2 regions of the Superficieibacter sp. BNK-5 genome follow, and region 2 is predicted to be linked to the other one. Evidence: predicted binding sites of a transcription regulator. Region 2 holds the regulator's gene; the other holds the start of a gene.
The links. Region 2 encodes Fur, which represses iron uptake genes when iron is present. Its sites were predicted from a motif close to ATAATAATGAGAACNACTATCAA; they were not measured.
Positions count from the first base shown of each region.

Region 1: a site for Fur is predicted at 10,449-10,471, ahead of ACMGGS_RS02955 (TonB-dependent siderophore receptor). Genes of this name have one in related genera too.

Region 1 covers NZ_CP179893.1:601,993-618,454, forward strand. The annotation lists gene ACMGGS_RS02900 (FecCD family ABC transporter permease) at 1-711, opposite strand, end outside; gene ACMGGS_RS02905 (heme/hemin ABC transporter substrate-binding protein) at 711-1,529, opposite strand; gene ACMGGS_RS02910 (hemin-degrading factor) at 1,526-2,578, opposite strand; gene ACMGGS_RS02915 (TonB-dependent receptor domain-containing protein) at 2,656-5,028, opposite strand; gene ACMGGS_RS02920 (SelT/SelW/SelH family protein) at 5,249-5,539, shown strand; gene leuA (2-isopropylmalate synthase) at 5,658-7,328, shown strand; gene ACMGGS_RS02930 (AraC family transcriptional regulator) at 7,318-8,079, opposite strand; partial or broken gene ACMGGS_RS02935 (oxidoreductase) at 8,221-8,295, shown strand; gene ACMGGS_RS02940 (YmjA family protein) at 8,379-8,624, shown strand; gene ACMGGS_RS02945 (TetR/AcrR family transcriptional regulator) at 8,666-9,307, shown strand; gene ACMGGS_RS02950 (MBL fold metallo-hydrolase) at 9,368-10,159, opposite strand; gene ACMGGS_RS02955 (TonB-dependent siderophore receptor) at 10,539-12,839, shown strand; gene ACMGGS_RS02960 (alpha/beta hydrolase) at 12,897-13,844, opposite strand; gene ACMGGS_RS02965 (methyl-accepting chemotaxis protein) at 14,097-15,407, shown strand; gene ACMGGS_RS02970 (methionine synthase) at 15,678-16,462, opposite strand, start outside.
Region 2 covers NZ_CP179893.1:2,915,044-2,931,505, forward strand. The annotation lists gene nagE (PTS N-acetyl glucosamine transporter subunit IIABC) at 1-581, shown strand, start outside; gene glnS (glutamine--tRNA ligase) at 760-2,427, shown strand; gene chiP (chitoporin ChiP) at 2,993-4,399, shown strand; gene ACMGGS_RS14015 (helix-turn-helix domain-containing protein) at 4,447-5,058, opposite strand; gene fur (ferric iron uptake transcriptional regulator) at 5,216-5,668, opposite strand; gene fldA (flavodoxin FldA) at 5,958-6,488, opposite strand; gene ybfE (LexA regulated protein) at 6,639-6,932, opposite strand; gene ybfF (esterase) at 7,062-7,832, opposite strand; gene seqA (replication initiation negative regulator SeqA) at 8,014-8,556, shown strand; gene pgm (phosphoglucomutase (alpha-D-glucose-1,6-bisphosphate-dependent)) at 8,581-10,221, shown strand; gene ACMGGS_RS14050 (DeoR/GlpR family DNA-binding transcription regulator) at 10,632-11,429, shown strand; gene ACMGGS_RS14055 (zinc-binding dehydrogenase) at 11,522-12,595, shown strand; gene ACMGGS_RS14060 (substrate-binding domain-containing protein) at 12,763-13,620, shown strand; gene ACMGGS_RS14065 (sugar ABC transporter ATP-binding protein) at 13,735-15,219, shown strand; gene ACMGGS_RS14070 (ABC transporter permease) at 15,290-16,216, shown strand; gene ACMGGS_RS14075 (FGGY-family carbohydrate kinase) at 16,256-16,462, shown strand, end outside.

The sequences.
Region 1 (16,462 bases), 2.3 Mb from region 2:
CAGCATCACTCGTTGCAGCCGCGGAACATTGACGCCCAGGTAATGCGCCTCTTCGTCGCCCAGTTGCAGCAGGTTAAGCTGGCGGGCAACCCACCATACCGCCATCGCCGAGGGTAAAATAAGCGTGGTTGCCACCAGCAGCGTGGACCACTGCGCCTGACCGAGGCTGCCCATTCCCCACTGCGAGAGCTGGCGAAGCTGGGCATCGTTGCTTAGCCATGACAGCAGTCCAACGGCAGCGCCGCACAGCGCGTTAATGGCAATTCCCACCAGCAGCAGGCGCGACAGTGAATTATCGCGGGCCTTACTGAGCAGAAAAATCACCACCATCACCGCCAGGCTACCGATAAACGCTGCCAGCATCGGCGCATAGAGCGCCACCAGCGCGGGAACCGGCAACGGTAATACCAGCCAGCAGGCCACCGCCAGCGCGCTGCCGCTGCTAATCCCCAGCAGTCCCGGATCGGCCAGCGGGTTGCGAAACAGCCCCTGCATCACGCAGCCGGAGAGCGCCAGCGCCGCGCCGACCACCAGCGCCAGTAGCACGCGCGGCAAACGGATGGTCAGCCAGATCTGGCGCAGCGCGTCACCGCCGGGATGCCACAGACTCTTTAACGGCAACGCCATCGCCCCCTGGGTGGTTGCCACCAGCGTCAGGCCGACCAGCAATAACACCATTCCCCATAGTGAGCACACCACGGCGCGGTTCATCAGGGCAGTTGCTCCGCTTTTTGACGCAGATCGAGCAGCGCCTGCGGCGTGCGTATGCCAAAACCAAGCAGGGCCATATCATCAATAATCATTACCTGCTTATTACGCCCTGCAGGGGTCTGCGCCAGCCCTGGCAGTTTCCACAGGTTCTCTTCCCCACCCATGCTTTTAACCCCGTCGGCAGAGATCACGATCAGATCCGGCTGGCTGGCGATGACGCCTTCCTGCGAAAGACCGCGATAGTGCGCAAAGCCCTGCATGGCATTCTGTAACCCGGCTGCGCGGATCGCGCCATCGGCGGCGGTTTCCTGGCCGGCGACCATCGTTCCCATCCCGCCGTGGCTTAACAGAAACAGGACGCGCTTATTGACTGGCGATGTCGGCAGCGCAGCGATTTGCGCCTTCAGTTTTTGCCGCAGCCGCTCGCCTTCGGCATTTTTGCCGAGCGCGTCGGCGATGACGGCGACTTTCTTATCAATCGCCGTCAGCGAATAACCGCCGGGGACGTTCACCACCCTGACGTGGTTCTCCTCTACTTTTTGTAATACCGATGACGGCTGCGCCTGGTTGCTTGCCAGCACGATATCCGGGCGCAGCGACAGGATGCCTTCAGTATTGAGTTGCCGAACATAGCCGACATCCGGCACGTTATTCACCTCGGCAGGCCAGGTGCTGGTGGTGTCGCGCCCGACAAGCTGCGACTGCGCGCCCAGTCCGTAAACAATTTCGGTAATATCGCCGCCCAGCGTCACCACGTTCTGCGCAGCGGCGCTCGCCACCAGCGGGATCGCCGCCAGCAGCATCAGTATTTTTTTCATGCCGCTTGCCCTTCATTGCTCAACGCATCGATCTGCGCTCGCCACTGGGTTTGTTCCGGTTGGCCTTCGCTGCGCTGACCATAAAGCTGAGCGATTTGCGTACCATCCGCGGCGAACAGTTCAAGACTGGTGACATGGCCGTCGGCGGTCGGTTTGCGCGTTACCCAGCTTTCCGCAATTCCCGCCTCACGCAGGTGCAGAGTGAAGTTTTCATTGAAAATGTTGATCCAGCCTTTCATCGGGGTCAGTTTTTCCAGCGCGCCGGTGAAGATCTGTACACAGCCGCGATTACCGACAAAAATCATAATCTCGTTACCCTGCTGTAAGACGGTGTCCAGCAGGCGCGGCAGCGCGTCATTGCTCACCTGACAGGCAAGATCGTCGCCTGCCAGGCGAAAAGCCTGCTGGCGTGAGAGATTGTGTTTTTTCAGCAGACCAAAGAACTGATGCACATCGGTCATCGCCCGCCATTCCCGATCCAGCGCCGCGCCGTCGGCGCTTTGCGAATGCGGTTCGGCCACGGCGGCGGTGATCACCAGTGGCAGTTCGTCAGGCGTGGCGAAACGAGCGACCACTTCGCTCCACGCCGCCAGATCGGTCTGCGCTGTGACGTAGACTTTCAGTACCGCGTCGCCCTGCTGATCGAAGAACTGAATGCTCTGACGCTCGCCGCGCGGACTTTGTTCACGCAGGCTGAAGGCGCTGGCCCACTGACTGATAAACAGACGCAGATCGAGCGCGCGCGGGTTCAGCACCACCCCGGCGCGTTCACCGAGATGCTGATTGGTGAAACTGCCGGTGTGTTCATGGACGGCGTACTCGTTACGGCAGATGCATTTTGTGTCTCCCACCAGCTCCAGCGCGGCGAGGATTTCGCGCATTTCGCCCGTTAAACGCACGGCATCGTACCCCACGCGTGCGTGGGTTAATTCCGCTTCGCTGATGGTCATCTCAGTCGCGATATCACGGGCGTATTTTGCAGGATCCTGCGCTTTAATGGTCTGATATTGCTGCCAGATGGCGGATACATCTTTTGATGAAACAGACATAGTGTTCGCTTCCTGATAAGGTTAAAAACCCCCGGCAGCGATACCGGGGGGAGTAAGGATTAAGGATGACGTCTTAATCAGAAGTCTACGTTAACACCCAATTGCCAGGTACGACCCGGCATCACCGCCAGCGCCTTGTCATACGCATCCTGACGGGTGGACTCCTCAATGGTGCGACTGCTCAGGTAATCCCAGTATTTACGGTCGGTAATGTTATAGACGCCGCCGTTGAGTCTGACGTTCTTCGCCACCTGCCAGTACGCCGTCCAGTCCAGCAGACCATAGCCTGGCACCCGCATGTACTCATTGGTGGAGTCGGCGATCGTCGAACCGGTATTAGTGTAAGACTCACGACTGGTCGCGGTGGCGCGTTTGCCTTTCACGAAGGTGGCGGTCAACGCTGTGCCATACCGTTTCGCCGGATCGTCCCACGCAACGCCAGCGATCGCTTTCATCGGCGCGACGCTGTCCAGATCAATGTATTTATCCCCCATATAACTGGATTTTGATTTTCCTTCGGTATAACCATAGGCGAGCGTCGCACTCAGGCCATTCACCTCTTCAAACCAGGTGCCAAAGTTAAATTTAGCGCTAATTTCACCGCCGTAGATAAAGGCTTTATCCCGGTTTTCCGCCTGATAGGTGGTGTAAATATTGGACGGAACGTTGGTGAACCGGTCCGGATTCCCGGCGCGCGAGTAACGGGTATAGGCGATAAAGTTTTTATAGGCGTTATAGAACAGCGCGGTGCGCAGGGTGATGCCATCGGTCACGTCCCCTTTCATGCCCCACTCAACGTTATCGCTGGTTTCGGTTTTCAGATCGGTATTACCAATCAGCGCATATTGCTGTCTGCCTGCGTAGCTGGAGCCAAGATTCCAGGAGCCATAGAGCTGGCTGGCATTGGGGAACTGCGCACCGCGTTTGTATTGCAGGTACGTCATCAGGCGCGGAGTGATGTCGTACTGGAAGGTGAGTGACGGTAACAGTTGGGTATCGGTATTTTTGCCATATAACGTCGAGACTTCAGACTCATCCAGAACGTTACTGTTCGTCGTCAGACTGGAGAGATTATCCGGCTTCATTGACTGATGGACGACACGTGCGCCAGGGATGACGGCGAAATGGTGACCACCCGCGTCGAAATTAATCTGATCCTGCACGAAGGCACCGAGGGTATAGCTTTTGCTGTCCGCTTCCGGCTGCATAATTTCGCTGTACGCCGTTGGCGCTGGAGACTGTCTGAACGGACGCTTCGTTTCCGTGGTACTGACGTTAAACCCGGCGCTCAGATCGTGGCGTCCCAGCGTTTTCGCCAGCGCATTCTGAATGCCCCAGGTATCGGTGTCATAGTCTGAATAGACCGTCTGCATGGCGGTAGTAATGCTGTCCGGCATATAAGTGCGGTCATGCGCTTCAGTATGCTGGTAGTAGACTTTGGTCGACATGCTGTCCAGCCAGTCATTCACTGGCGTCCAGTCATCTTTCAGGCTGACGCCCCAGCGACGGGTCTGGCTGGTCTGTTGGGCATCACCAAGGATCTGGCTGCCGCTGCTGTTCCAGGAGTCGTAATGGGTATGGTTGGTTTTGTGGTAGTAATCCAGTGTACCGGTCAGCTTGTGCTCATCGTTCGGCTGCCAGATACCGGAGGCCATCATCGCATCAGAGTGCCAGTTAGCCGGGTACGCATCCACTGTATCACTGTTGTTGCGGGTTTGCTGACCGTCACGACGGCTGTAGACAAACACGCCGCGCAGGGTTTCATCCCCCGCCGCACCGGTCACGCCATTGTGCCAACTGCGATCGGCAGAGTCGTAATCACTCTGGTAGCCAAACCAGGTATTTTTTCCCGGATGCAGGTAATCGTCAGCGGATTTTGGGCGGAAAGAGACATTGCCGCCGATAGAGGTATTGGCCTGTTCGGTAGAGGTCGCGCCGGATTCAATATCAACATTGCCATACATATACGGATCGATGTAATCGCGGCCAATGCCGAACGTGTTCAATCCTGATCGGCTAACGTAACTGCGTCCAGTGGCGTCCGGCTGCGCGATCCCATCGACATCGATGCCAACGCGATTACTTTCCAGCCCACGAATGTTGTAGCCGGTATAACCGCCACGGTCAAAGCCGCTTTTGCCGTTGCCGGAACCTCCACTGGCCCCGGTCGCGCTGATTAACGGTTCATAACGCATAATAGAGCCAAAGTCGTTTGCGCCTTTATTTTGCAGGTCCTGGGCGCTGAGTGAATGCGTACTTCCCGCTTTCAGATCCGGCGCTGGCGCGGTGACAATCATCTCGTCAGCCGAATCCTGCGCGGTATTTTTTGCGGTAGTCGTTGAAGTACCGGTATCAGCCGCGAAAGCCGCAGTCTGATAGAGCGCTGTGAGTAATGACGTCACCAGAACGCTCTTCCTGAAACGTTGAGGAGAAATGTGCGATGTATGCATAATGTCTTGTAAACCTTAATTTTATTAGTATGAGGCTCACATTTCACTTCCACTGGCTGATTGAAAAAGCACTAACCAAAAAAACGCGTACTGTTATAAATTATGAAACGAATACTAATGATAAGTATTATCATTTGCAACAACTTCACAAAGTCTTCACATTTGTGACCCATTAATCGTAAATTGTGTGCTATGCCCTCCTGGTAAAATGAGAGAAAAAATGAGCAAAAACGCCGTCACATTGCAGTACTGTTCCCAGTGCAACTGGATGCTACGCGCCACCTGGATGGCGCAGGAGTTGCTGCAAACGTTTAGTACCGATCTCGATTCTGTGCGCCTGATCCCCGGCACCGGCGGGATTTTTGTTATCGATGTTGATGGTCACGTTATCTGGGATCGCAAGCAGGACGGCGGCTTTCCCGATGCGGCAGAGTTAAAACGCCGGGTGCGGGACTATTGTTTTCCGGAGAAAGCGCTGGGACATGTGGAGAAGAAAGACGATCGGGAATAATAGTGATTCAGCGCGGAGCTACAGTTGTCCTGTTTGAATAACAGGTTGTCATCTTCTGGTGAGTTTTCCGGCAGATTTAGCATGACACTGGGGTCTCTTAGTTAAAAGGAAACCCGGTATGCTGAAGAATCCTTCCCTCAAATACACACCCCATCCGCCAGTAAGCCTCAGCGACAGGCAATGGCCGAATAATACGTTGACCCGTCCTCCGCGCTGGCTATCTACCGATTTACGTGATGGTAATCAGGCGCTGGCTGAACCGATGGACGGTGCCAGGAAACGCAAATTTTGGGATCTGTTAGTTGCCTGCGGCTTTCGGGAAATCGAGGTCGCATTTCCTTCAGCCTCGCAAACAGACTTTGATTTTGTGCGATCGTTGATTGAAGAACAGCGTATTCCATACGATGTAAATATCCAGGTATTAACCCAGGCAAGGGAAGATTTGATTGCGCGAACGTTTGAATCACTGCGCGGCGTTCATCAGGCGACCGTGCATTTATATAATGCGACGGCACCGCTGTTCAGGGATATCGTGTTCCGTCAAACTCGCGATGAAATTGTTCAGCTTGCCGTCAGCGCGGCGCGGCAAATTCGCCAGTTATGCGATGAAACGCCGGAAACGGCATGGACCTTCCAGTACTCCCCTGAAACGTTCTGTTTTACCGAACCTGAGTTTGCCCTGCAAATTTGTGAGGCCGTTGCGGCGGTGTGGGATCCGCATGATTCCCGTCCCATGATTATCAATCTCCCCGCGACGGTTGAAGTCAGTATGCCTAACGTTTATGCCGATCAGATAGAGTATTTCTGCCGTCATTTCTCACGCCGCCAGCAGGTGTGTATAAGCGTTCATCCCCATAACGATCGTGGGACAGGGATTGCCTGTGCTGAGCTTGCATTACTGGCAGGCGCGGAACGTGTTGAGGGCTGTCTCTTCGGAAACGGCGAACGGACGGGGAATGCAGATCTGGTAACGCTGGCGCTAAATCTTTATACCCAGGGAATTTCACCCGGCCTCGACTTTAGCCAGATGAAAAAGGTCGTTGAAGTGGTCGAAGAGTGTAATCAGTTGCCCGTTGCGCCGCGCCATCCCTATGCAGGTGAGCTGGTATTTACAGCGTTTTCTGGCTCTCACCAGGACGCGATCAAAAAAGGTTTCGCGGCAAGACAACACTCACCGGATACGCTCTGGCAAATCCCCTATCTGCCACTCGATCCGGCAGACATAGGGTGCAGCTATGAAGCCGTCATTCGGGTAAATAGCCAGTCAGGCAAAAGCGGCGCAGCCTGGCTTCTGGAGCAAAATCACAATCTTGTTCTGCCTCGCCAGCTGCAACAGGCCTTTAGCCTTCGCGTGCAGGAAGCCGCGGAGCGCGGAGAAAAAGAGATGTCGCAAATGGCCGTCTGGGCGCTTTTTCGCCAGTCATATGGGCTTGTTGACGCGCCCCCGCTTCGGTTAGAGAAATATAACTGTAACAACCATCCCGATCAGCGTACCACCCTTTCTGCCGAGATTATCTGCCAGGGTAAGCGGTTGAGTTTGCAAGGCGAAGGAAATGGCTTCCTGTCTGCGGCGCTCACGGCGCTTTGTCGTGAAGTAAAAGCAGAGCTTGAGATTGTTAGTTATCAGGAACATACGCTGGGTAAACGTAGCGACAGCCGCTCTGTCGCCTATGTGTGTTGCCAGGACCGGACGGGAAAATGTGCATGGGGCGTCAGTATTGACAGTGATATTAGTCGGGCCTCACTACAGGCTATGCTGAATGCGGCGGAGGATTTCGTCACTGGCTAAAGTAATCACTGGGCGAGACGCCCATTACCCGCCGAAACATCACGCTGAACGCGCCGGGGCTGGCATAACCGGAATCCAGTGCCACCCGGGTGATCTGCTCGCCCTGCGCCAGACGCGTCAGGGCATGCAGAAGACGAGCCCGCCTCACCCACTCACTGAACTGCATGCCGGTTTGCTGATAAAAATGGCGGTTGAGTGTACGCCCGCTGGCGCTGATTTTTATGGCTGCTCTGGTAACAGACCACGTTTCATGCGGCGCGTCGCGCACGGCCTGGCAAAGCTGCCTCAGACGTTCGGAAGCTGGCTCCGGCAGGTGAAACGGCAGCGTATCCATCAGGCGTAGCTCATCAAGCATCAGCTCATGAATGCGCTCAGCGCGGCTTGCGGGTGGGTAATCGGCAGGAAGATGCAGTGCAGAAACGATAAGCTCCCGCAGCAGATCGCTGACGCTTACCACCTGGCAGATAACCGGCAGATCTGCTCTGGCCAGCGGTTCGACAAAAAGTACTCTGGCCTTCACTTCACCAGTAATATGCAGGGCATGCGGCATATGTGCCGGGATCCATACGCCTCGCGACGGCGGGACCACCCAAAAACCGTTTCGGGTCTCAATGCGGATGACCCCGCTCAACGTATGAATAAGCTGAGCGCAACTGTGCGTGTGCCAGCTTTCATAATCGCCATGTTGGTAGTCATGTGCATAAGGGATCACCGATCTACCTGAAAAATCAAAATCGCGCTGTCGGGTCATTTAGTCAGCCTCATTCACTTTTTAACCGGCTGTCGTTGGGTGTTTCTTATAAGATGCTTATTATTATGACGTCCGGCATCATACTTTTTATCAGCGCGGGTAAACAACCCGTGAACACGATCGGAAACATGAGGTGACTATTTCCTGCTTTCTGACGATGCCTCTTACGTTACCGGCAGTCAGTATGCAGTGGACGGCGGACTGGTTCACTACTAACGTGAACGCCGCATGATGATAAGAATGGTATTATTGACGTCAGGCGACGCCCCTGACGTAAACCTAACTTCCGGAGACCCTGTATGAACAATGAAATCCCACTGAAGTATTATGACATCGCCGATGAGTACGCGACCGAATGCGCAGAGCCAGTGAAAGACGCTGAACGCGATCCCCTTGCACACTATTTTCAACTGCTGATCACCCGTTTAATGAATAACGAGGAGATCAGTGAAGAAGCGCAGAGAGAGATGGCCAGCGAAGCGGGTATTAACGAGCGACGTATTGACGAAATAGCCACGTTCCTCAATCAATGGGGTAATGAGTAATTCGCGGGCGCGTTCGTTAGCTTGAGGGTTCGCATTCTGAAATGACTAAACCACGCTCACTTATTCCCCGGAAAAGGCCGCGTCAGGCGCGGGCAACGGCGACGCTGGACGCCATTTTCGAGGCGGCTATTCAGCTTTTAGTCATTGAGGGACCCCAGCGCCTGACCACGACGCGCGTGGCAGAACGGGCTGGCGTTTCGGTGGGCACCATGTATCAGTACTTTCCGCATAAGGAATCGCTGCTATACGTACTTAATGAGCGCTATCTGGAAGCCCTTGCCGAAAAAGTCGAGGCGGCGTGCCTGACGTTCTACGGCCTGCCCGTATCACCGATGGTGGAGGGGCTGATTGAAGCCTACTGGCGCGCCAAAACGGAACGACCTGAAGTTACGCGGGCGTTATATCTTTCTATTGCAGAACTGGATAACGGCCCATTAGTTGATGCCTTTCGACGCCGCGTCAATGTCGCCGTATCCGCGATGCTGCGAAGCGCATCAGACATGAATCTGGTGAATATCGAGAGCGTGAGTCTGATACTGATCACCGTGATTTTTGGAGCCGTGCGCAATACGTTTGAAATGAACCTGCCTGAGGCCACCGTGGCTATACTGCAAAGGCAATTGATCCAGATGTGCCAGTCGTACTTGATGTCGCTAAAGGGCGCGTCCAGCATGAGCAGATGACGATGATAAACGCTCTGTGTCCGGATATCCGTGTAAAAGCCTACATCCACCAACCTTCAATTAACGAAGACAGGCAATATACTTTTCACCTGACCGACGCACAATGTCCTCCGCATTTTCCGTTATATTCTGCCCTTCAAACGCGCCGTAGAGTTTTGAAAACCTTACGGCGTTCAAGCGAAGCATAATATCCTTAATGGTTGCGGCTGGCAGCGGCAGCATATTGGGGTAGCTCCACATGAAGGAGACGGCATCCGCGCCGGGAGTGACCTGAAGGATATCACCTGCCAGCAGCCCCCCACCGTCCTGCGCCCAGTGAAGCACGCTCCCGCCGGGAAAGTGCCCGCCGAGGCGTATGATCCTGACATCCGTCGCCAGCGTCAGGGTGTCGCCTTCCCAGAGCGTGATCCAGGGGCTGTCGCGCATAATCCACTCGCTATCGCTGCCATGAAGGTAAATCGGCGCACCAAATTCGGCGGCCCAATCCTGCATGGTGGTGTAGTAATGCGGATGGGAGATAGCAATAGCCTTAAGCCCTCCGAGCGCAGCGATCAACGTTTTTGTGGCATCGTCGAGATTAGCAATACAGTCCCAGAGAATATTCCCCTCCGGCGTCCTCAAAATAAAAGCGCGCTGATTAATCGCAAAATTCGGCACGGTTTTGAGGCTAAGGAGATAAGGTTCGTGCTGTTGCCATTTATTTGAATGTGAAGCCATTAAACGGTCTACACCGATCCATGCCTGTCCTGTCACCGGCACAAACTGGCGCTCATCCTCACAAATTTTGCACTGTGCTGGTAAGACATCGGTGGCTTCGAAAGAGGTGCCGCAGGCTTTACATAACGTAATCATTCACTTGCTCTCTCTGGTCAGGTAGTGCGTTTCAAAGATTGTGCTAAGTCAGCGGGTTCTTCAGACGAATAAGGCAGATCGGCCTCGTTAAAACCGCCTTAACCTCCGTCAACAGGACCACGAATATCCTTAGCCTTTTGGATTTATCATTACCGAACCATAGACCATAAACACGTGAGTTGATCCTGACGATCCTTTATATGCACCCTGACCGCCGCTAAGGTGACAGGCCAGCGCAGTGAATTCCCAGGACTTAAAACAGGGTTAACAATAACAGCCACTACCAAATATGATAATGATAATCATTATTTTATTGCAAATAAAAATCATTACCAATAAATTATTTTGCGCAAATTTTAAAGGGTAAGTGGCTACTATGATGATAAAAAATGCGTATCGATTATCGCTTCTGGGTACCGTGATGGCAGGTAATCTTGTCGTACCGTTGGCAAATGCTAACGACGCAGATACGACGGTAAATCAGGAAACAGTACAAACGCACGCGGATCAACAGAGTGAAAAACTGGCGACCAACGTGCAGGAAGAAAACAGTAGTGAAACAATGGTAGTAACGGCCAAAGAGCAGACGTTACAGGCGCCTGGCGTCTCGATCATTGACAGCGAAGCTATCAAAAAAAATCCAGTTCAGCGTGACGTTTCTGAGATTATCCGCACCATGCCGGGTGTGAATCTCACCGGGAACTCCAATAGCGGCCAGCGCGGTAATAATCGCCAGATTGATATCCGTGGTATGGGTCCGGAGAACACCTTGATCCTGATCGATGGTATGCCTGTATCCAGTCGTAACTCGGTGCGCTATGGCTGGAGCGATGAACGTGATACACGTGGCGACACCAACTGGGTACCGCCAGAAATGATTGACCGCATCGAGGTCATTCGCGGCCCGGCGGCGGCAATGTACGGTAGCGGCGCTATGGGTGGTGTCGTCAATATTATTACCAAACCCGCGACGGACGAGTGGCACGGCAACCTCAACACCTATTACAACGTTCCCCAGCATAAATCCGAAGGCAGCACCAAACGCTACAACGGCAGTTTAAGCGGTGCGCTGGCTGATAATTTGACCCTGCGTCTCTACGGCAACTGGAATAAAACGCAGGCAGATGCGCAGGATATTAACGAAAGCCATACCACACCGCGTATTGGCACCTATGCGGGGACTTATCCTTCGGGCCGTGAAGGCTTTATTAATAAAGACATTAATTCAGCCCTGCGCTGGGAATTTATGCCGATGCAGGCGCTGGAACTGGGCGCAGGCTACAGCCGCCAGGGAAACCTGTATGCTGGCGATACGCAAAATACCAACAGTAATGCGCTGGTGAAAAAATATTATGGTAAAGAAACCAATGTACTTTACCGCCAGACGCTCAATCTGAAATATACCGGCGCATGGGATAGCGGCGTCACCACCAATAACTATATTCAGTTTGAAAAAACACGAAATTCTCGTCTTAACGAAGGTCTCTCTGGCGGGATCGCAGGAATTTTTAGCCCTACAAATGAAGGGTTCTCGACCATTTCACTGTATGACACCAACCTGCACTCGGAAATTAATATTCCGGTTGACCTGTGGGTTAATCAGACCCTGACGTTTGGCGGGGAATTTAACCATCAGGCAATGAAAGATCCGGCCTCCAATACTGAATCCACCAGCGGAGGAGGCTCGGTTGATGGAATTGGTGATACCGGGCGAAGCCAATACAGCTCAGCGGATATTTACGGCATTTTTGCGGAAGATAATATTGAGTTAACAGACAGCACCCGTCTGACGCCCGCGATCCGTTTTAATCACCAGGATGTGAGCGGCAGTAACTGGAGTCCATCGCTGAACCTGTCTCAGGAGTTGAACAGCGACTTCACGCTGAAACTGGGCATCGCCCGCGCATGGAAAGCGCCGAATCTCTACCAGACCAACCCTAACTATTTGTTATTCAGCAAAGGTCAGGGCTGCTACGGCGGCGGTGCCTGCTATTTACAGGGCAATAGCGATCTGAAAGCAGAAACCAGCGTCAATAAAGAAATCGGTATTGAATATAACCACGATGACGTGCAGGCCGGACTGACCTGGTACCGCAATGACTACCATGACAAAATTGAAGCAGGGTATACGCCGGAATATAACAACGGTTCGGCAAATATTTTTAAATGGGAAAATGTACCCAATGCTGTTGTGCAGGGGCTGGAAGGCACGCTCAACTTCCCGATTACTGATACCCTGAAAATGAATAACAACCTGACGTATATTATTGAGAATAAAAACAAAAGGAACAATGATTACCTGTCGGTCATTCCTCAATATACGATCAACTCAACGCTAAACTGGCAGGCAAGCAATGAATTGTCGGTTCAGGGAACGCTGACATGGTATGGCCGACAGAAGCCGAAAAAATATAATTATCAGGGCATTCGCACGTCCGGTAGTGAAACCCGCCAGGTCTCGCCGTATGCGCTGGTAGGGGCAAGCGCTACCTGGGCGGTAACGAAATATATGGACGTTACGGCGGGAATCGACAACCTGTTCGATAAGCGCCATTTCCGCGAAGGCAATGCCCAAAGTACCGGTAATGCAACAACGGGCGCGTATCTGTGGGGGGCCGGAGCGAATACTTACAACGAGCCGGGCCGCACCTATTATATGCAGTTAGGCCTGCACTTCTGATGATTAAGGCGGCGCAGGGGTTTCCCCTTCACGCCGCCTCCTTTGATACCAAACGGATTAATCACAGGATGCGGATCCACCCGCTTTCCCGGTACTCATATCCAGTAACGCGCTCTTAAAAGAGGCGTCAAACATCGGTCCGTGCGTCAGGCCAGGATAATCCCAATAGTCCGCCGGGATCCCGTCACGCTGGAGTCTGGCAACGATATCGTGAATGCGTGGGAGGATGTCAGGCGCCTGAGTCTGTACGTTTTTCCCTGGGGACGCCGCACCTTCCATGAAAAACAGATGTTTATGGCAATAACGCGTTTTATCGACTGCCGTTAACCGGTTTAACAAAGCGAGATAACCTTGTCCCAGCGACGGGCTGGCACTGTAGTAATGCCTGAAGAACGATGAGGACAGCCATGAGTCGAGAACGAATAAGCCGCCGTAAGAATGCCCCCACAGGCCGCGCTGCTCAGAATTGATGTTAACCCCCTGCTCGACTGTCGGCGCAATGTGCTGCTCCAGCAACTGACGGAAGTCGTTGCTTCCCCCCATCTCACGACGGTTGCGGCCGTTCTCCACCTGCGAACCATTCTTCCCTTCCCGGGCAGGCGTATAATCCCAGGCTCTGCTGTTTGACTCAAAGGGCAAGTTGGTCTGGTAGCCAATCGCGATGATGACAGGAGGCGTTTTTTCTGCCAGTTGCTTAAGCAGCGTTTCCGACAGGCGTCCCATCACCGCATTACCATCAAGCATATAAAGAACGGGATAACCTGATGCCGCTGGTTTTTTATTCGGAATAGCCGTCCAGACCCTGTAATGTCTTTTTCCATCGGCGGAATCGAATTGTTCAACCCTGAAATGATAAAACGCCGAACCCCGATCGGCGATATTTGGCCCCAGAGGCTTCATATCCGGTTTAGCATACCCTTTCGCGCCGTACAGAAGAACGATGCAAGAGATCGCCGAAAACAGCACCCTGCGCAGGTTACCGTTTTGACACTTGCGGCTGTACATCAATGTGCCTTCCTTTTTAACAGGTGAATATATACAACGGCCTGGACAGGATGATGCAGTACAAACTGTACAACGGGCAGACCTGCTCTATGCTGTAACCACGCTCCTGATAAAGCGTTGTTTTCGGAAACTGATTTCTTATCAAATTAACCTTTGCCAATGTTAATCAGCGCCAACGATTACAGCAATACATAATGCAGACCGCAAGGCTGCCGATAAGTACCACAGTGATTACTTTACCCGGTGTACCTGATGCCATTGAATTTACTGAAACATTTTTTCTCCTTTACGCGCCCGCGCCCGGCGGCATCGTTTAACGCGCTCGGGCAAGCAATGGCTGTCATTGAGTTTAGTCCTGCCGGGATTATTCAGAAGGCGAGTCCGCTTTTTCTGACAACAATGGGATATCGGGCCGATGACATCATCGGTCATCATCACAGCATGTTCTGCCCACCTTCGCTGGTCAACTCACCAGAATATCGCCACTTCTGGCAGCGTCTTGCCGCCGGTGAAAGCTTCAGTGATAAATTTCTGCGGCTGGCCAGGGGAAACCGCCCGGTATGGCTTGAGGCCAGTTATATTCCCGTCACCGATCGGCGCGGCAATGTATTTAAAATTATCAAAATTGCCGCCGACATCTCCGATCGCATGATGTCAGCGCTTGAGCAGGAATCGATCATCAATGCCATTAGCCGTTCAATGGCCGTCATTTCATTTGATCCTGCGGGTCATGTGCTGGAGGTGAATGAAAATTTCCTGCAGACCACCGGTTATAAAAGAGATGACGTACTCGGACAGCATCACCGAATGTTCTGCTCCGCAACGCTTTACAAAAGTGAGGAGTATCGACAGTTCTGGCAGAGGCTTAATCAGGGGGAATTTTTCTCCGGTCAGTTTGCCCGCCTCAATCGTCGTGGCGAACCGCTCTGGCTCCGGGCGACCTACAATCCGGTCTTTGATAGCGATGGAAAACTGTACAAAATTACCAAGTTCGCTTCCGACGTCACGGAGCAGGTTCTGCGTAATAAACGGGAGCAGGACGCGGCCGTCCACGCCTGGGATATGGCAGTGCAAACCCGTGGAAGCGCGCAGGCAGGGGCCGATGTTATCGAGAACAGCATACGGATGATTAACAGAATTGCGCAGGGGATGAACGTCGTCTCCGCCGATGTGTCCCGCCTTAACAGTCAGTCTGACAGCATTGACGGTATGGTCGAAACCATCCGCAGTTTTGCCATGCAGACAAGACTTATCGCGCTTAACGCCGCCATTGAGGCTGCAAAAGCAGGCGCATCCGGGAGAAGTTTTGCGGTTGTCGCCGGGGAGGTAAGAAATCTGGCGGCCAGTGTCAGTAGCGCCACCGAAGAGATCGAACGGGTTGTTGCGGCGAACAACCAGCTTGCAAAAGAAGTGCTTAAGGGCATTGAAAGCAGCCTTGAAAACACCGGTCAGGGGGTGGCACTTATGCGCGAAGCGGGTGAAGTAATCGCCAGCATTCAGAAAAATTCAGAGGGCGTGGAGAGTGCCGTTATGGATGTTGCCCGCTCGGTAAAAGCGGCATAACCGGCGCCGTGATGATGTCGGTTATGTCGCTGCCGGCTATTGACCCGGCAAGACCAGAGTCTCCTTACCGTTTTGGCTATTGCTCATCACATTGTTCAGGGGCGCTGCGGTTTTACGGGCATGTCGAGTCCGCAGGCGTTGAGGTTGTGCAGACCGTCAATCATGCTAAGCAAACCCATTTGTTCATCTGCCGAAAGCTGAATACAGGCGATTATTCAGATCGCCTGTCACCATGAACGTTTCCTTTATATGCTCGACTCTCTGGCAGCGTTATTGATTCGCGAGTTCTCTGCGGATAATTTCTGCCCCTGCGCTCAGAGCATTCAGTTTGCCATTAGCGACCCGACGAGATAACGGAGCCATACCGCAGTTAGTCGCCGGGTAAAGTTTATCGGCATCCACAAACTGAAGCGCTTTGCGTAATGTATCGGCGACGTCCTCTGGCGTTTCTATAGTATTGGTTGCCACATCAATGGCTCCCACCATGACTTTTTTACCGCGAATCAGTTCGAGCAGATCCATTGGCACATGCGAGTTATGGCATTCCAGGGAGATGATATCGATAGAAGACGTTTGCAGTTTAGGAAACGCTTCTTCATATTGTCGCCACTCGGACCCCAGCGTCTTTTTCCAGTCGGTGTTGGCTTTAATGCCATAGCCATAACAAATATGGACAGCGGTTTCACACTTGAGACCTTCAACCGCTTTTTCTAAAGCCGCGATCCCCCACGCATTAACTTCATCAAAGAAGACGTTAAATGCAGGCTCATCAAACTGGATAATATCAACGCCAGCCGCCTCTAATTCTCTGGCTTCCTGATTGAGAATTTTCGCGAATTCCCAGGCTAATTTTTCGCGGCTTTTATAATGCGCATCATACAGCGTGTCGATCATCGTCATCGGCCCTGGCAAGGCCCATTTAATAGGCTGCGTGGTTAGCTGACGTAAAAAACGGGCATCCTCAACAAAAACAGGTTTTTGACGGGCCACCGCACCCACAACGGTCGGCACACTCGCATCATAGCGATTGCGGATTTTAACGACCTCGCGTTTTT
Region 2 (16,462 bases):
TCGGCGACGTGATGAAACGCGTAGCAGCGCGTCGCCCGGTACCGGCGGCGACAGGTTCTGTCTCTCCGGTGGCGGCTGCGCCTGTCGCGGCGAAGCCGCAGGCCGTACCCAATGTCAGAGTCATAGCCGAACTGGTTTCGCCAATTACCGGTGAAATTGTCGCGCTGGATGCGGTGCCTGATGAAGCCTTCGCCAGCAAAGCGGTCGGCGACGGTGTGGCGGTGAAACCGACCGATAAAACCGTGGTTGCACCGGCGGCGGGGACTGTCGTCAAAATCTTCAACACCAACCATGCCTTCTGTCTAGAAACAGAAAACGGCGCGGAGATTGTGGTCCATATGGGCATTGATACCGTGGCGCTGGGCGGCAAGGGCTTTACACGTCTGGTTGAAGAAGGCGCGAAAGTGGTGGCGGGGCAGCCGGTTCTTGAACTGGATCTGGACTTCCTCAACGCCAACGCGCGTTCGATGATTAGCCCGGTGGTATGCAGCAACAGTGACGACTATAGCGCGCTGGTGATTCAGGCGACGGGCCATGTCGTCGCGGGGCAGACGCCGCTGTATGAGATCAAAAGCAAATAATCTGACCACATCATTGTGATGACAGAAGCGGCGGGGGCGACCTCCGCCGCTTTTTTTTGCGCCGTTCATCCCCATAATTCTCATCCGAACCGTAATTTCCGCAACTAATGGTTGTCTCCGGCACTGGCTTATAAGATCATACGCCGTTATCTGTTGTTTACGCCTTGAGGAACCCAAGATGAGTGAGGCAGAAGCCCGCCCGACTAACTTTATTCGTCAGATCATTGATGAAGATCTGACCAGTGGTAAGCACACTACCGTGCATACCCGTTTTCCGCCGGAGCCGAACGGCTACCTGCATATTGGACATGCAAAATCGATTTGTCTGAATTTTGGCATCGCCCAGGATTACCAGGGCCAGTGCAACCTGCGTTTCGATGACACCAACCCGGCGAAAGAAGACATCGAATACGTTGAGTCGATCAAAAACGACGTGCAGTGGTTAGGTTTTCACTGGTCGGGCGACATTCGCTACTCCTCTAACTATTTCGACCAGTTGCATCAGTATGCGATTGAGCTGATTAATAAAGGTCTGGCGTACGTTGATGAACTCTCGCCTGATGAAATCCGTGAGTACCGCGGCACGCTGAAAGCACCAGGCAAAAACAGCCCGTATCGCGATCGCAGCGTGGAAGAGAACCTGGCGCTGTTTGAAAAAATGCGCAGCGGTGGTTTTGAGGAAGGTAAAGCCTGCCTGCGTGCCAAAATCGACATGGCATCGCCCTTTATCGTAATGCGCGATCCGGTTATCTATCGCATTAAGTTTGCCGATCACCACCAGACCGGCAGCAAGTGGTGCATCTACCCGATGTACGACTTCACCCACTGCATCAGCGATGCGCTGGAAGGCATTACCCACTCGTTATGTACGCTGGAATTCCAGGACAACCGTCGCCTGTATGACTGGGTGCTGGACAACATCACCATTCCGGTTCACCCGCGCCAGTACGAATTTTCGCGCCTGAATCTGGAATATACCGTGATGTCGAAGCGTAAGCTCAACCTGCTGGTCACCGATAAGCACGTAGAAGGCTGGGACGATCCGCGTATGCCGACCATCTCTGGCCTGCGTCGTCGTGGCTACACCGCAGCGTCTATCCGTGAGTTCTGCAAGCGCATCGGCGTCACCAAGCAGGACAACACCATTGAGATGGCCTCGCTGGAATCCTGCATTCGCGAAGATCTCAACGAGAACGCGCCGCGTGCCATGGCCGTTATCGATCCAGTTAAACTGGTTATCGAAAACTACCCGCAGGGTGAAAGCGAAATGGTCACCATGCCGAACCATCCAAACAAACCGGAAATGGGCAGCCGTGAAGTGCCGTTCAGCGGGGAAATCTGGATCGATCGCGCTGACTTCCGCGAAGAAGCCAACAAACAGTACAAGCGCCTGGTACTCGGTAAAGAAGTGCGCCTGCGTAATGCTTATGTGATCAAAGCTGAGCACGTGGAAAAAGACGCGGACGGTAACATTACGACCATCTTCTGTTCTTATGATGCCGAAACGCTGAGCAAAGATCCGGCTGATGGCCGCAAGGTAAAAGGTGTTATTCACTGGGTAAGCGCAACGCACGCGCTGCCAGTTGAAATTCGCCTGTATGACCGTTTATTCAGCGTGCCAAATCCAGGGGCTGCGGAGGATTTCCTGACGGTCATTAACCCGGAGTCACTGGTTATCAAACAGGGCTTTGCCGAGCCATCGCTGAAAGCGGCTGAAGCAAGCAAGGCGTATCAGTTCGAACGCGAAGGCTACTTCTGCCTTGATAGTCGTTACGCAACCGCAGAAAAACTGGTGTTTAACCGCACCGTGGGGCTGCGCGATACCTGGGCTAAAATCGGCGAGTGATCTTCGGTTAAAATGCTGGCGACCGTGTCAGCCTCGTTGATGTCGTTTTGCCGGGTGGCGGCTTCGCCTTACCCGGCCTACGAAAACATACAATATCAGCAAGTTACATCATAAACGTAGGCCCGGTAAGCGCAGCGCCACCGGGCAAAATTCCACGAGATAACGTTTGCCAGCAGTCTGAACGCCGCGCTGTGCGGCGTTTTTTTATTTGCACTATCAGCAAAATAATCACATGGCTAAATATATTCGCGACGCGAATTAATGATTTTGATCCTTTATCGCCGGTGATCTTCATTCTTAATAATATCAGATCTAAGCCACTGTTTAATCGGCGTTATCGCCCTTGTGACACTCTCATTTTGGCGCATGAAATTGTTACAAAATACGATTAATTATGTGCGCTTCGTCATACTCCTGCATTTTTCCCGCTAAAAAAGATTGATAATTCGCGCCGCGAAAAATACTCTGAATTACAGTAGCCAGTCACATTTTTAGCTGGCCACTTTTTAATTTTATTTTATCGCCGCGTTAGTCGGCGTTTTTAAAAGTCAAAGAGGATCACCCCATGCGTACGTTCAGTGGCAAACGTAGTACGCTGGCGCTGGCTATTGCCGGCGTCACAGCAATGTCTGGTTTGATGGCTTCCCCGCAGGCCAAAGCCGAAGGATTTTTCGACGATTCAACCCTCACTGGCGGTATCTATTACTGGCAGCGTGAACGTGACCGTAAAGATGTCACTGATGAAGATAAGTACAAAGTTAACCTTTCTCATGCCACCTGGAACGCGAACCTTGATTTCCAGTCCGGCTACGCCGCTGATATGTTCGGCCTTGATATTGCAGCCTTTACGGCGATTGAAATGGCTGAAAATGGCGACAGCGCACACCCGAACGAAATTGCCTTTTCTAAAAGTAACAAGGCCTATGATGAAGACTGGTCCGGCGATAAAAGCGGGATAAGCCTGTATAAAGCGGCAGCAAAATTCAAATATGGACCCGCCTGGGCGCGCGCGGGCTATATTCAGCCGACCGGGCAAACCTTGCTGGCCCCGCACTGGAGCTTTATGCCGGGCACCTATCAGGGCGCTGAGGCCGGGGCGAATTTCGACTATGGCGATGCGGGCGCGTTGAGCTTCTCGTATATGTGGACCAACGACTACAAAGCACCGTGGCACGTTGAAATGGATCATTTTTACCAGAATGACCAAAAGACGAAGGTCGATTACCTGCACTCTATCGGGGCTAAATACGATTTCAAAAACAACTTCGTGCTCGAAGCCGCTTTTGGTCAGGCTGAAGGTTACATCGATCAGTATTTTGCTAAAGCCAGCTATCAATTCGATGTGGCTGGTGCGCCTTTAACCACCAGCTATCAGTTCTACGGCACTCGCGATAAAGTTGACGATCACAGTACCAACGATATTTACGACGGCACGGCCTGGCTTCAGGCACTGACTTTCGGCTATAAAGTGGCGGAAGTTGTCGATCTGCGTCTGGAAGGGACCTGGGTGAAAGCCGACGGCCAGCAGGGTTTCTTCCTGCAACGTATGACGCCGACCTATGCTTCCTCTAACGGCCGCCTTGATATCTGGTGGGATAACCGTTCTGACTTTAACGCCAACGGTGAAAAAGCGGTATTCTTCGGCGCGATGTACGACCTGAAAAACTGGGATCTGCCGGGCCTGAGCGTCGGCGCTTCTTATGTGTACGCCTGGGATGCGAAGCCTTCAACCTGGCAGCTTAACCCGGACGCTTACTACGATAAAGACCGCACCATCGAAGAGTCTTCATACAGTCTGGATGCGGTTTACACCCTTCAGGATGGCCGGGCGAAGGGGACGATGTTCAAACTGCACTTCACCGAATACGACAACCACTCCGATATTCCGAGTTACGGTGGCGGATACGGCAACATCTTCCAGGATGAGCGCGATGTGAAATTTATGGTTATTGCGCCGTTTACCATCTTCTGATGCAGGCAACGCTCTTCCAACCCGGCCGCGCAAGCGTGCCGGGTTTTTTAATGGATATCAGGAAGACGATTGATGCGCGTAAGCTTGCCTTTAGTGATCTCAATCGCGTTTTGCTGGCGCAAAAAGGCCATCGATTTCATGACGATACTCCGCGATAAGTTAGTCGACTTAACCACGAAATCGGCAACATTCGTACTGGCGCGAATCGTCGGTTCAAGCCGATCAAGCAGCACAATGGCCCCCTGAACCGCAACCAGACTACTGTAACCTAAAAGCAGCTCTTCCCGCTGGTATTGCCGGGTGATCTGCGCCAGCAAAAGGGTATATACCTGATGATGGGCCTGCTGCTCATCGATCTGCGTAAAAAAAGCGTCATGGCTGACCAGTTGATAGTCACAATCACTGTCTGCGCGGATTGTGACAAATTGTTCCGCCATACCGGGCAGGATCAGACCAACGATGCCGGGAGCCAGCGCCCGGGTCACCAGCAACTCATCATGACGACGCAGAAGCGAATAATCACCGGCATACAGTAAACAGATCGTATCTGCCTGAAACGTCAGGTAGTTGTGACGCAGTAAACGACGTTTGTTAGCGCCATCATCGAAAATAGTCAGAATGTGGGCGAGCGCCTTCTGAAGGAGGACGTGTTGCTGCATGACGCGATCCTTGTCAACTTCATTGTCGTACAGGCGTAACGCCTGAAAGCGGGCATACTAGCCAGGGCAAAGAATAAAAAGTATTGATGAAATCTGAATATACGGGCAGGGAAAGGGAATAAAAAAAGCCAGCCGGGGAGGCTGGCTTGTGATGCCATTACTTGCTTAAGCCTTCATGCGCATTATCGTCTTCGCGGCAGTCGCCTTCAGCACAATGACCATACAGATAAAGGCTATGGTTGGTGAGGCGAATACCGTGTTTAGCCGCAATCTCACGCTGACGCGACTCAATCGAGTCATCGCTGAACTCGATCACTTTGCCGCAGTCGAGGCAAATCAGGTGATCGTGGTGATGCTGCTGAGTCAGTTCGAAAACGGACTTTCCGCCTTCAAAATTGTGGCGGGTGACAATGCCAGCATCGTCAAACTGGTTCAGAACGCGGTAGACGGTGGCGAGGCCAATCTCTTCGCCCATGTCAATGAGGCGTTTGTATAAGTCTTCCGCGCTGACATGATGATTGTCAGGTCCCTGAAGCACTTCCAGGATTTTCAACCGGGGAAGCGTGACTTTCAGGCCTGCTTTCTTTAATGCGGTATTGTTGTCAGTCATGCGGAATCTGTCCTGTTGCTATAAGATTCACTCCCCACAGGGAAGTATTTACAGAGAGTGCATCGCTCATAATGCCTCTCATTATAGAACTGCCATGCCTGATTGAAAACTGCAAGTATCAGACAAAGTTAGCGTTTAAAACGAGGGGGGGTCCGCAAAGCGGCGCTGACCTCGTTAAATCAGTGGCTATTGTACAGATATGTACTGAAAAGTTAAAAAATTGTAGCAATTATTTTGATTGCTTATATCTATCAGTATGACGCAACCAGAAGGTTGCGTCATATCAGCATCAGGCGTTGATGATATCGCTCAGGTGCAGCTCATCGGAAATCTGCTTCACCCACTGCTCTACGCGTTCTGCTGTCAGTTCCGGCTGGCGGTCTTCATCAATGGCCAGGCCAACAAAGTGATCGTCATCGACCAGGCCTTTAGACGCTTCAAAATGATAACCTGCCGTTGGCCAGTGACCCACAATCGTTGCGCCGCGCGGCTCAATGATATCGCGAATAGTACCTAACGCGTCACAGAAGTACTCGGCATAATCTTCCTGGTCACCGCAGCCAAACAGCGCCACCAGCTTACCATTGAAGTCTACCTCTTCCAGCGTCGGGAAGAAGTCGTCCCAGTCACATTGTGCTTCACCGTAGTACCAGGTAGGAATGCCCAGCAGCAGAATATCGTAGCCCGCGAGATCTTCTTTGCTGCTTTTGGCAATGTCATGCACATCGGCGACATCCTTACCTAGCTGCTTTTGAATCATCTTCGCGATATTTTCGGTATTGCCGGTATCGCTGCCGAAAAAGATGCCTGTGATTGCCATGAGTAAAATAACCTCTTGATACTTATTGATATGGTGGTGGCGTATTGCACACGGATAAGGGCAATCATAGCAGAACAGAGAAGTACGCGGAAATAGCAATCACGCCCGACTGCACTCTCTGCTACATGAAAAGGGGGATCGAGGGCTTTTTCAGACAATATCCTGCCCGTGCAACTGCGCGAGCTGGCTGAGTAAAATCTCTTCGATCAGCTCACTGCGGCTGATCTGGCGCGCATCCGCCAGTTCGTTGAGGGCATCAACCGCGTCAGCGTTGAGTTTTAACTCAACGCGCTTCAGGCCGCGTACTTTGTCGCGTTTTAACTGATTGCGCTTGTTGATGCGTAACTGTTCATCACGCGCAAGGGGATTGGTTTTGGGTCTTCCCGGGCGACGCTCATTCGCGAACAGATCTATTGTCGTACGGTCCGTTTGTTCTTTTGCCATGATTAAGAGTGACTTCGGGGAAACAAGCAGCCGGGCCATTGCCCGGTTGGGTAGCGCGCCATCATACATCAGTGCAGGAAGCACGCCAACGCCCGCGGGCAATCTGGCGTGCGGACGTTGGATTTTTAATCAGGCGAGTTCGGCCAGATAGCGGCGGATCGCCCGCAATACCGCCTCCGGTTTTTCCGCATGTACCCAGTGGCCCGCCCCGGCAATCACATGCGCCTTCGCCTGCGGAAATTGTGCCAGCAGCGGCTCACGGTAGGCTTCGGTGACGTAGGGCGAATTGCCGCCGGGAATAAACAGCGCCGGACGATCCCAGACCGGGACCGGCTCCCAGCCGACAATATGCGGATATTGCTCCCACAGTACCGGCACGTTGAAACGCCATTCGCCGTCGACAAACGATTTCAGTAAAAACTGGATCACACCTTCTTCGTTAAGGTATTCGCGCATCACCGCAGCCGCTTGTTGACGCGTGGTGCTGCCCGCATCGGTAACGGCATTAATTGCGGCAAAGATTTCATCGTGGCGACGCACGGCGTAATCGACCGGCGCAATATCGATGGCGATAAGCCCATCAATCCGCTCTGCCGCCAGCGCGGTCAGGGCCATGACGGCCTTACCGCCCATGGAATGACCTATAAAGGTGGCTTTCTCTATCCCGTGTTCATCCAGCGTATCCCGCAGATCCTGCGCCATTGCGGAATAAGTCATCTCCGGGGCGCGGGGCGAGAGACCATGATTACGCATGTCTACCTGAAGGATGTCGTAATCGCTGACCAGATCGCGGGCGAGGATGCCCAGATTATCGAGGCTGCCGAACAGCCCGTGAACGAGTACGATGGGTGAAGCATCAGAAGAATGTTGTGCAGATTGCGTGCGGGTATTTAATTTCATGGCAAAGATCTTTTTTTCGCTCTGGCAGGTTAAGGTATTATGGTGAACATTCTGCCGCCCGGCTGCAAGCTTTCAGAAGTTTCCGGACTTTTGCGGTCATCCAGGCTTGACGCTATCCGCAGTTGAGATTTGCCCTTATAATCTCAATAACTTGTACTTAAAAATATCGTACTGGATCAAGATGAAAACGATCGAAGTTGATGATGAGCTCTATCGCTATATTGCCAGCCACACTCAGCACATTGGTGAGAGCGCGTCCGACATTTTACGGCGCATACTGAAATTTTCTGCCGCATCACAGCCTGTCACGCCGGTAAATAAAGCGGTGAGCGCACCCGCTCCGGTGGTTGAGAAAAAACCGGTTAACACCCCTAAAGATAACGTCCGCGCGATGCGTGAGCTGCTGTTGTCTGATGAATATGCCGAACAGCGTAAGGCGGTAAACCGCTTCATGCTGATCCTGTCTACACTCTATTCACTGGATAACACGGCGTTTGCCGAAGCCACCGAGTCACTGCACGGGCGTACCCGCGTGTATTTTGCGGCTGACGAACAAACGCTGTTACAAAGCGGTAATCAGACTAAACCGAAACAGGTGCCGGATACCCCATACTGGGTGATTACTAATACCAATACCGGTCGTAAATGCGGCATGATTGAACATATCATGCAATCAATGCAGTTCCCGGCGGAACTGATTGAAAAGGTTTGCGGCACTATTTAACCCTTGCATCAGAAGGATCAGGCAATGGCAGTTCACAATCGTGCGGGTCAGCCCGCACAACAACGTGATTTGATCAACGTCGCTCAGCTGACGTCTCAGTATTATGTCCTGAAACCGGAAGCGGGCAATCCGGAACACGCCGTTAAGTTCGGTACCTCCGGCCACCGTGGTAGCGCAGCTCGTCAAAGCTTTAACGAACCCCACATTCTGGCGATTGCACAGGCGATTGCCGAAGAGCGGGCGAAAAACGGCATCACTGGTCCTTGCTACGTAGGCAAAGATACCCACGCGCTGTCGGAGCCAGCTTTTATTTCCGTTGTGGAAGTGCTGGCCGCCAATGGCGTGGACATGATTGTCCAGGAGAATAACGGCTTTACCCCGACGCCGGCGGTTTCAAACGCCATTCTGGTACATAACAAAAAAGGCGGCGCGCAGGCTGACGGCATCGTCATCACGCCGTCGCACAACCCGCCGGAAGATGGCGGTATCAAATATAACCCGCCAAACGGTGGTCCGGCCGATACTAACGTCACCAAAGTAGTGGAAGATCGTGCTAACGCGTTGCTGGCTGACGGTCTGAAAGGCATGAAGCGTCTGGCACTGGATGCCGCGCTGGCGTCAGGTCATGTGAAAGAGCAGGATCTGGTGCAGCCATTTATCGAAGGGCTGGCTGAGATCGTCGATATGGCGGCGATCCAGAAAGCGGGCCTGACGCTGGGTGTCGATCCGCTGGGTGGTTCCGGTATCGAATACTGGAAACGCATCGCTGACTATTACAAGCTCAACCTGACCATCGTGAACGATCATGTCGATCAGACGTTCCGTTTTATGCATCTCGATAAAGACGAAGTGATCCGTATGGACTGCTCTTCGGAATCCGCGATGGCAGGGCTGCTGGCGCTACGTGATAAATTCGATCTGGCGTTTGCTAACGACCCGGATTATGACCGCCACGGGATTGTGACCCCAGCCGGTCTGATGAATCCTAATCACTATCTGGCGGTGGCGATCAACTACCTGTTCCAGCATCGCCCGCAGTGGGGCAAAGACGTTGCGGTCGGTAAAACACTGGTGTCGTCAGCGATGATTGACCGTGTGGTGAACGATCTGGGCCGTAAGCTGGTGGAAGTGCCGGTAGGCTTTAAATGGTTTGTTGACGGTCTGTTTGACGGCAGCTTCGGCTTCGGTGGTGAAGAAAGCGCGGGTGCCTCGTTCCTGCGTTTTGACGGTACCCCGTGGTCAACGGATAAAGACGGCATCATCATGTGCCTGCTGGCGGCAGAAATCACCGCCGTTACCGGGAAAAACCCGCAGCAGCATTATGACGAGCTGGCCGCACGCTTTGGTGCGCCGAGCTACAACCGTCTGGGGGCGAGTGCCACGTCAGCACAGAAAGCCGCGCTGTCTAAACTCTCTCCGGAAATGGTCAGTGCCGACACTCTGGCAGGCGACCCGATCACCGCGCGTTTAACCGCGGCACCGGGCAACGGCGCAGCGATTGGCGGTCTGAAAGTGATGACTGACAATGGCTGGTTCGCCGCCCGTCCGTCTGGTACCGAAGACGCATACAAAATCTATTGTGAAAGTTTCCTGGGTGAAGAACACCGTAAGCGCATTGAAAAAGAAGCGGTAGAGATTGTTAGCGAAGTGCTGAAGAACGCCTGACAGGTCTGTTTACCGTAACGCCTCCTTCGGGAGGCGTTTTGCGTTTCAGGGTGTGGGAACGTGCCAAAATTTGCCTGCCTTCCCGTATTCTTTTTATTTTGCCGCTCCGAAAAACTGCGTCTTTGCGAAGAAAAGCCACAACCCGGTCATAATCGGGCATGGAATGAATGACCGTTTGTGACCATTTCCACATTTCGTTTTCTACAACACCAGAATAAAACCCCTGAAATATGTGATGGTCATCACGAAAATAAGCGTATTTCCTCCTCGTTAACGTACAAAATATGATTGCCGTCTAATAAAATTTTTTTTAACCTGCTCGTCACTGTATTGTATGAAGTCAGTCACTTAACAAAAAGCGCCTTTTAGGTATCATACTGCCACATCGAAAATAATATCTGAGAAGCCAAATGCTACAGGTAAAACGTCATTTATTAATATTCCGGTATATAAAAGAGAATGACTGTGCCCGCGTAAAAGAACTCTCAGATATGTTTTCCGTATCCCAGGAAACGATTCGACGGGATTTGGCAATATTAGCCAAAAGTAAAAAAATAGTCCGCAGTTTTGGCGGTGCAGCATTATTTGAAAACAATAATGGTTATCTTGAAGTAGAGCAAAAGGCGGTCTCCGAGAATTTTGTTGATACTGCCGAGTCTTTTATTAAAAGAACCCGCGAGCGCACCGACGTTAAAACACGTATTGCTAAAGCGGCGTTGACATTTATTAAAGAAAACGACTGTATCATAATGGACAATAGCAGCACCTGTTGGTTTTTGGCGCGCCAGTTGCCGGACATCAATTTAACGGTGATCACCAACTCGCTGAATATTGTTCAGACGCTGGCCTGTCGCAAGAAGATCCGTATTATTAGCGTTGGCGGCGAGTATTCCGAGCGCCACGGCGATTTTCATGGCCCGGTGGCGGAACTGACCATTAAAAGCTTTAAGGTGAACAAGTTTTTCTTTTCATGTCAGGGCATCGCGCCGCAATATGACATCCGGGACGGCAGCGAGCTGAACGTGCGGCTAAAGCAAGAAATGCTCAATGTTTCAGATAAAAAAATACTGCTCGCCGATTCAATGAAGTTTGATCAATATTCATTATATAAGATTTGTAATCTGGAAGGCGTAGATGTGCTGATCACCAATAAATTGCCTTCCGAAGAATATCGTTGTGCCAAAATTCAGACGATTGAAACAGATTAATGCATCACTGTATTAAGTAATATCATATTACGCCATCTATTTTAATTCATTCAACGACATCTCAAATGTCATCAGTGAACAAGAGGTTTGCTATGGAACAACTGCCTGAAGATATGAAAGCCGTGGTCTGTCATGGTCCTAAAGATTATCGTTTTGAAAAAATTACTCGCCCGGTTGCTAAAGAAAGAGAAGTGGTCATCAAAGTGGATGGTTGTGGTATTTGCGCCGGAGATTGCAAAGCCAGTGATGGTGCCCCTATGTTCTGGGGTGACGATCCGTGGGTAAAAACACCGGTGGTACCCGGACATGAATTTTATGGCCGGGTCGCCGAATTAGGCGCAGGCTCCGCCGAAAAATATAAATTAAAAATCGGCGATCGTATTCTGGCGGAGCAAATTGTTCCTTGCCACGAGTGTCGTTTCTGTAAGTCCGGAAAATACTGGATGTGTGAAGTCCATGATATTTACGGCTTCCAGAAAGATGTTGCTGACGGCGGGATGGCCGAATATATGCGTTTCTCGGAAAGAGCCATTATTCACAAAATTCCGGATTCGCTCTCCGAAGAAGATGCGGCGCTTATTGAGCCGATGGCCTGCGCCATTCACACCGTGCGCCGTGGTGATATCGATTTGAACGATGTGGTTGTGATTGCCGGTGCCGGGCCGCTGGGGCTGTGCATGATTCAGGTTGCCCATCTTAAAACGCCGAAGAAGTTAATTGTCATCGACACCATGGAAGATCGTCTGGCGCTGGCCAAAACCTTTGGCGCTGACGTAGTGATTAATGCAGCAAAAGAAGATGCGATCGCCATTGTGAAATCCATGACCGACGGCTACGGCTGCGATGTGTACATCGAAGCGACCGGTGCGCCAATTGGCGTAACACAGGGACTTGAGATGATCCGTAAGCTGGGGCGTTTCGTTGAGTTTAGCGTGTTCGGTAAAGAAACCACGGTCGACTGGTCGATTATTGGCGACCGAAAAGAACTTGATATCCGCGGCGCGCACCTCGGCCCGTATAGTTATGACGTGGCTATCGATCTGTTCGACCGTGGGTTAATTACCGCCAAAGGCATTGTAACGCACTTTTATTCTATCGATGACTGGAAGGAAGCGTTTGATATGGCCAAAACGCTGGATTCCATCAAAGTCGTCATTAAACCGTAATTGGTGCCGGGATCGTCTATCCGTAGCGCGGCGATCCCGGTCCCTGATAATGAATTGATAAAAACAGACGTTCGCCAACACCGTTCATAACAATGAGAAGGAGAGTTCATATGTCTGGAAGTTTAAAATGTAAAACGTTACTGGTCGGCTTATTGTCACTGGGGCTAATGGCCGGAGCCAGTGCCAAACAACTTACCGTAGGAATGTCGTTTCAGGAATTAAATAACGAATATTTCGTGACCATGAAACAATCCGTTGAGGATGCCACGAAGGATATCAATGCCAAATTATATACCGCCGATGCCGCTCATGATGTCTCGAAACAAATTAGCGACATCGAGGATATGATCCAGAAGAAAATTGATATTTTGCTCATCAACCCGGCGGATAGTGTCGGTGCTGAAGCTGCCGTGCTGGCGGCAAAAAAAGCGGGCGTGGTGGTAGTCGCCATTGACGCACAGGCTAACGGCCCGCTGGATTCGTTTGTCGGATCGAAAAACTACGATGCGGGCCTGATTGCCGGTGAAAACCTGGCGAAAGCGCTGGGTAACAAAGGCAACGTTGCGATCCTTGACGGTATTCCGGTGGTACCGATCCTTGAGCGCGTGCGCGGCTTTGAAGATGCGATGAAAAAACATCCGGATATCAAAATCCTGACCAAGCTTAACGGCAAGCAGGAACGCGATACTGCGATGAGCGTGACGGAAAACATGCTGCAATCTAACCCGACGCTTAACGGTATCTTCAGCGTTAACGATGTTGGCGCGCTGGGTGCGCTGGCCGCCATTCAGTCTTCCGGTCGCGATGTGAAACTGGTGAGCGTTGACGGCTCGCCGGAAGCGGTCGCGGAAATAGCTAAGGGCACCACGCCGTTCATCGCCACCGCAGCGCAGTTCCCGCGCGACCAGGTGCGTATCGGCTTAGGGATTGCGCTGGCAAAATACTGGGGCGCGAACGTTCCGGCATCGGTTCCGGTAGACGTCAAATTAATTGATAAAAATAACGCCAAAGATTTCCACTGGTAATTCATTACGCTTCAGATGACTTCCGGATGAGGTTGTGAGTTTTTGCACAACCTTATTCCGCTACGGTTTATCTATCACAGCACTGCTGGGTTTTATTTTGATGGAGTGAGACGCATCATGAATTTACTGGAGATTAAGCATGTCAGTAAAACCTTTCCCGGTGTAAAGGCCCTTGATGATATTAATATAACGTTAAAAAGCGGCGAAGTTCATGCCCTGCTCGGCGAAAATGGTGCAGGTAAATCGACCTTAATGAAAGTGCTTTGCGGCATTTATCAGCCCGATGCTGGCAGTATTTTTATTAATGACCAGCAGCAACATTTTCAGACCTATCGTGATGCGATTCGCGCAGGTATCGGCATTATTTTTCAGGAATTTTCCCTGATTCCTTATTTAAATGCGTATGAAAATATTTTCCTTAACCGCGAATTAACCAACCGTTTCGGTTTACTCGACCGCAAAAAAATGCGCCACGAGGCGATGCGCATTTTTAACGATCTCGGCGTCAAACTCGATCCCGATGAACAAATTTGCCACCTTAGCGTAGCCGAACAACAATTCGTCGAAATTGCCAAAGCGTTATCGCTGGAAGCACGGATCCTGGTGCTCGACGAGCCGACCGCCACGCTGACGCCAACGGAAGCAGAGCATCTGTTTCGGGTGATGCGTGACCTGAAGGCGAAAGGGGTGGGCATGTTTTTCATCTCGCACCACCTTGAAGAAATTTATGAAATTTGCGACAGCCTGAGCATCTTACGCGACGGTAAATATATTGGTTCTGCTCAGGTTGATAATGTCGATATTTCCACCATGATTCAGATGATGGTTGGGCGTGAAGTCGACAACATTTACCCGGCTAAACGGGCGCTGGGCGTGCGAGACGTGATCCTCGACGCCGAGATCCAGTTAACCGAGGCCAGCCCGTGTAACCGTCTGACGCTACGGAAAGGCGAAATCCTGGGGTTATCGGGGCTGGTGGGGTCCGGGCGCACCGAAACCATTCTGGCCATGACCGGCGCGGACAAATGCTTTCGCAAACGGATCGCTCTTTTTGGTCAGGAGGTGAAACTCAACTCCACCTCTCAGGCGTTAAAGGCCGGGATCGGGTTACTGCCTGAAAGCCGTAAAACGCAGGGGCTGGTGCTGCCTTTTTCGGTGAAAGACAATATCTGGCTGAATAAACACTCGCTGCGCCACCTGTTTATTAACGACGCAGCGGAGTTAACCACCACCAGGTCATTAATTTCAAGCGTTGGGGTAAAAACGCCGGATGCGTGGACGGCGGTAGGTACGCTCAGCGGTGGCAATCAGCAAAAGGTCGTGATCTCACGCTGGCTTAATCATGATGCGAATATTTTAATTTTTGATGAACCCACCCGCGGTATTGACGTCGGTGCAAAATCAGAAATTTATCAGATTATGCGTCGACTTACCGAACAGGGTATTTCCATAATTATGATTTCTTCTGAATTGCCGGAAATTATTGGCGTCAGCGATCGGGTTATGGTTTTCCGCGATGGGGAAATCGTCGCCGAACTGGAAGGCGGCAATATTAATTCGACAGATATTATGTTGCATGCCGCAGGTAATATTATTTAGGGAGTTCCCAATGAGCAATGTCAATGTTTCCGCTGTACCGGTTGCTAAGTCTGAAAAGAGTGCTGGAATCATGTCCCGATTAATGAAAACACCTGCCTTTTTACCGTTTATTGGTCTGGTGCTGTTATTTGGTTGTATGTCGATATTCAATGACTATTTTCTCACCGTGGAAAATTTATCGACCGTTGCCAGACAGGTATCCATCAACGCGATTATCGCCATCGGAATGACCTTTGCTATTCTGACCGGCGGCATCGATCTTTCTGTCGGCGCGGTGATGGCGCTGTGCGGGACCCTAATGGCCGGGCTGATGAAATTCTACGGTCTCGATCCATGGATGGCAATTACCCTGGGTTTACTGGCGGGCGTCGCTTTCGGTCTTCTGAACGGCTTTCTCACCGCCTACGGTAAAATGCCGCCAATTATTGTCACCCTCGGGGCGATGATTATCGCTAAAGGTCTGGCGTTGATTTACACCGGCGGTTATCCCATCTCCGGGCTGCCTGATTCTTTTTCCTTCTGGGGCCGTGATTATATTTTTGGTATCCAGGTTCCTATCGTGTTAATGGCGCTGCTGTATATCGTCTTTTATATCGTGCTCAACCATATGCCTTTTGGCCGCTATGTCTATTCTCTGGGCGGCAATGAAGAGGCGGCCCGGCTTAGTGGGCTGCGGGTTAAATATTACAAGCTAATGGTGTATGTCATTAGTGGTTTTACCGCCGGATTTGCCGGGCTTATTTTTACCTCCCGCGTGATGAGCGGGCAGCCCAACGCGGGCGTTGGCTTCGAACTGGATGCGATTGCCGCTGTGGTGTTGGGCGGGGCATCCATTGCCGGGGGGCGTGGCATGATCATCGGTACTTTGATCGGCGCGATGATGTTAGGCGTCTTAAATAATGGCCTCAATTTGCTGGGTATTTCACCGTATGTTCAGTATCTGGTGAAAGGGCTGATTATTTGGGGTGCAACGTTTATTAGTTCGGCCAGACGGTAGTCATTTTTTCCTGATACCCATTTAACGAAGGAGTGCGTCATGAATTTTATCGGGATAGACATTGGCGGAACAGTTACCAAGGCAGGCATTTATGATGCGCGAGGGAATGAGATCCACGTTGCATCACGCTATGCTGAGGTACTGGCAGAACAGCCCGGCTTTAGCGAGCGTAATATGGATGAGCTATGGGAGACCGTTTGCCACGTCGTTAAGCAGGCAATTTATGAAAGTCAGGTTCCACCGCTC